Regions from separate parts of the Arthrobacter sp. E1SS-5 genome, predicted to be linked through region 2. Evidence: predicted binding sites of a transcription regulator. Region 2 holds the regulator's gene; the other holds the start of a gene.
What was found. Region 2 encodes Rex, which represses fermentation and respiration genes when NADH is low (regulators of the CRP and FNR family bind a similar motif). Its sites were predicted from a motif close to CTTGTGAANNNNTTCACAAG; they were not measured.
Positions count from the first base shown of each region.

Region 1: the regulator Rex is predicted to act here: its motif matches at 621-640, upstream of araB (ribulokinase).

Region 1 is NZ_CP172703.1:776,274-778,469, forward strand. Features, by position in the region: gene ACIGJD_RS03705 (MFS transporter) at 1-86, shown strand, start outside; partial or broken gene ACIGJD_RS03710 (ABC transporter permease subunit) at 189-569, opposite strand; gene araB (ribulokinase) at 782-2,196, shown strand, end outside.
Region 2 is NZ_CP172703.1:3,505,492-3,507,687, reverse strand. Features, by position in the region: gene ACIGJD_RS16430 (HAD family hydrolase) at 1-481, opposite strand, end outside; gene ACIGJD_RS16425 (glutaredoxin family protein) at 560-814, shown strand; gene ACIGJD_RS16420 (redox-sensing transcriptional repressor Rex) at 825-1,529, shown strand; gene ACIGJD_RS16415 (hypothetical protein) at 1,604-2,196, opposite strand, start outside.

The DNA.
Region 1 (2,196 bases), 1.7 Mb from region 2:
AGCTGCTGGCGGCACCCTTCATGCTGCTGAGCCGGCGCCGGCGCTCGCCGGCAGACCTCGCCACGGGCCTGGCCGCCGCACCCTGAACAGAGGCGCCATGTGCTGGGAGCCGGACGCAGGGAAGGCTCCCGCTGCCGGGACTTGGTCCGGGCAACAGGAGCCTTCGGGTGCGCAGGTGGCGGTTCGTCCTACTTGACGCCTGCTTCCACTGCTTCACTGGCCGGAGCCGGCTTTTCCTGTGCGGGCGAAGGGGAGGTCTTCAGCCTGAAGCGTTTTCCAATTTCGCCTCCGCCACCGCTGCGGTTCTTGTTGAAGATGTCGAAGCCGAAGGCGACAAGGAGCACCAGGCCCTTGATGAGCTGCTGGTAGTCGGTGCCCAGGCCCAGGATGGACATGCCGTTGTTGAGCACGCCCATGATGAGTCCGCCGATCATGGCTCCGGCGACGGTTCCGATACCACCGGTGACCGCGGCGCCGCCGATGAAGGCCGCGGCGATGGAATCCAGTTCGAAGCCGGTTCCACCGGCCGGCTGGGCCGAGTTGAGCCGGGCGGTGAAGACGAGGCCCGACGCTCCCTGGTCCTGGCCACATTGTTGATGTGTCGGTTCAATATAGACTGGTTTGTGAACGCTAACAAGAGTGCGCGGGGGAATTTTCGCAAGTTTTTCGAGTCCATTGACTTCTTCTTTGTTAGCGTTCACACTTGCTGCAGCACACAGCTTGACCCCAACCCCTACAAACCCGGTAAAGAGGCCCCCGCCTCCCGGACGGAGGCAAACCCATGCCAGAGACGTTGTCCACATCCAGCCCCGACCCCCGCGCTGACCAGTACGTCATCGGGGTGGACTACGGGACCCTGTCCGGCCGCGCCGTGGTGGTGCGGGTCCGCGACGGCAGGGAACTCGGCAGCGCTGTCCACGAGTACCCGCATGCGGTGGTCACCGATTCCCTGCCCGAAGATACAGCGGGTGCGGAATCCAACGGACACGCCACTAGGCTCCCCGGCGAATGGGCACTCCAGGTGCCCAACGACTACCGGGAAGTCCTGCGCAGGGCTGTCCCCGCCGCGGTGGCTGACGCAGGGATCGACCCTGCCGCCGTCGTCGGCATTGCCACGGACTTCACCGCCTGCACCATGGTGCCCGTCAAGGCCGACGGTACCCCCTTGAACGAACTGCCCGGCTTCGCCAACCGGCCGCATGCCTATGTGAAGCTCTGGCGCCACCACGCGGCGCAGGGGCAGGCTGACCGGATCAACCGGCTCGCCGCCGACCGGGGTGAGGACTGGCTTCCGCGCTACGGGGGGCTGATCTCCTCCGAATGGGAGTTCGCCAAAGGCCTGCAACTGCTGGAAGAGGACCCGGAAGCCTACGCCGCCATGGACCACTGGGTGGAGGCGGCGGACTGGATCGTTTGGCAGCTTTGCGGGCGGTACGTCCGCAACGCCTGCACGGCAGGTTACAAGGGGATTTACCAGGATGGCCGCTATCCGTCCGAGGACTTCCTTGCTGCCCTGAACCCGGACTTCAAGGACTTCGTCAGCTCCAAGCTGGAGCACACCATCGGGCGGCTGGGGGATGCCGCAGGCACCCTTACCGCCGAGGCTGCCGCCTGGACTGGACTGCCGGAGGGCATCGCCGTGGCCGTGGGAAACGTTGACGCGCACGTCACGGCCCCGGCCGCCAAAGCCGTGGACTCCGGCCAGCTGGTGGCCATCATGGGCACCTCCACCTGCCACGTCATGAACGGAACCGAACTGCGCGAAGTGCCCGGCATGTGCGGGGCAGTGGACGGCGGCATCGTGCCCGGCCTTTGGGGCTACGAGGCCGGCCAGTCCGGCGTCGGGGACATCTTTGGCTGGTTCACCAAGTACGGCGTCCCCCCCGAATACCACCAGGCTGCCAAGGACGCAGGCCTGGGTATCCACGAGTACCTCACCGAACTGGCGTCGCGGCAAGCTATCGGAGAACACGGCCTGATCGCCCTCGACTGGCATTCGGGCAACCGCTCGGTCCTGGTGGACCACGAGCTCTCCGGGACCGTGGTGGGCCAGACCCTGGCCACCAGGCCGGAGGACACATACCGGGCGCTGCTTGAGGCCACTGCTTTCGGGACCCGCACCATCGTGGACGCCTTCCGTGACGCCGGTGTCCCGGTGAAGGAATTCATTGTGGCCGGCGGCCTGCTCAAGAACAG
Region 2 (2,196 bases):
CGTCCGACACTTCGCCCACCGTCCCCAGCGCTCCGGTCAGCCCCAGGCGGGTGGAAATCACGGTGGCCACTTCAATGGGCGTGGCGGTCACCAGCCAGACGCGGCGGCCCACCCTGAGGTGCTGTTCCGCCAGTGCCTTGGCCCCCGGCCAGATCCGCGACGCAATCATTTCGTCGTAGACCTCTTCGCCCAAGGCCTTGATGTCGTCAACGGTGATTCCTGCGGCCAGCGTCAGGGCAGAATCGCGCACGGCATGGACATCGTCGATGTTTTCCCCGCGCGCCACGAACTTGAATTGCTTCCATGCGAAGCCGGCGGCCTGGACCAGGGTGAATGCTCCGCGCTGGTGCATCTTCCGCGCCACATGGAAGAGGCTGGCTCCGCGCATCAGGGTGTTGTCCACGTCGAAGAACGCCGCTTCGCCTGGCTGCGGCTCGGCAACCGGGCGCGTGACTACGGCGACGTATTTCTCCTCGGGCATGGACTTGAGTCTAGTCAATCCAGTGGCCTGCCGCCGTCGGCGTCACCGGCAGCATGCGAACGGCGATACCGTTAAGCCATGGCTACACCCCGCGTCGTCCTGGTCACCAAAGCTGACTGCCACCTTTGCGCAGACGCGCGCGACGCCGTCCGCCGGGTCACTGCCTCATTGGGCCTCACCTGGAGCGAAGAGTTGGTGGACAACCAGCCCGAGCTGCGTGAGCGCTACGCCGAAGAGATCCCGGTGGTGCTGGTGGACGGCGTGCAGCGCGACTTCTGGAAGATCGACGAAACCCGGCTGGAACGCGTGCTGCAGCGCGCCATGGCCCAGTAGGGGAGTGCCGGTGACCTCCCTGGATCCAACGCCGCAGCCCCTCCCCGACCTTCCTGACGCCACCGGCTCTACCCCCAAGCAGATACCACCCGCCGCCGTAGCCCGGCTGACGCTCTACCTCCGTGCCCTGAACACCCTGCTCGCGGAGGGCGTTGAGCGCGTTTCCTCCGAATCACTGGCGGAGGCCTCCGGCGTCAGTTCCTCAACCCTGCGCAAGGACCTCTCCTACGTGGGATCGTACGGAACCAGGGGCGTGGGCTACGAGGTGCAGTACCTCAGCCGCCATATCGCCGCCGCACTTGGACTGACGCACGACTGGAAAGTGGCCATCGTTGGGGCCGGCAACCTGGGCAAGGCGCTGGCGCGGTACGGCGGCTTCGAGTCCCGCGGGTTCGACGTCGTGGCCATTTTCGACGCCGACCAGATGGTGGTGGGCAGCGAAGTGGGATGGCTGCGGGTCAGCGACGTGGCGGACCTCGAAACAGTCCTGCACCGGACCGGGGCCAACATGGTGGTGCTCGCGCTTCCGGCCGCTGTGGCCCAGGGCGTCTGCGACCGGGTGGTGGCGGCAGGCGTGCACAGTGTCCTGAGTTTCGCACCGGTGATGCTGCAGGTTCCCGATGGCGTCAACCTGCGCAAAGTGGACATGGCCACGGAACTCCAGATCCTGGCCTATCACGCCCAGCGGGCACAGACGCCCGGCCAGACAGCCTAGGCGCTGGCTTAACGCAGGCGGCCCGGGAAGCATTGCTGCTTCCCGGGCCGCCAGCTTGCCGGCAGAGGTACTGGTTACCGCCCGTAAGGGTTGCCGAACCCACCGGAGTACGGGTTGGCGAAAGGCTGCTGCTTTCGGAAGTACGGGGCAGCTGCAGGCAGGTAAAGCAGCACGATGGCCACGATGCCCAGGACAGTTCCCAGCGTTCCGATGGAGGGGACCCCAAACAGGCCGAAAATGGACAGGGCCGCGAAAACTGTTCCCAGGATCCGGGCCCAGTTCCTGCCCTTGCGGATGAAGAAGGCCACCAGCAAGTAGAGCGCTGCACCGATGATGCCGAATACCACCAGCGTGCCGGCAATGAAGCTCTTCATGCTGTCGTAGCTGATGTCTGTCCCGCTGGAGCGCATCTGCTGTTCAAAAAGCTGCCGGAGCTCTGGGCTGTCCAGCTGGGTGAGCCCGAGGATCATGCCGATGACGAAGATCACCCCCGATGCAATGAGCAGCCAGAAGGAGATGTTCACCAGTTGGGGAACGCCGTTGCTTCCGGCCGGCTGCGGCTGCTCAGAGGGGTACTGGCCGTAAGGGGACTGTCCATACGGCTGCTGCCCATAGCCGGGAACCTGGGAGGCGTTCTGCCCATACTGGGATCCCTGCGACCCATACT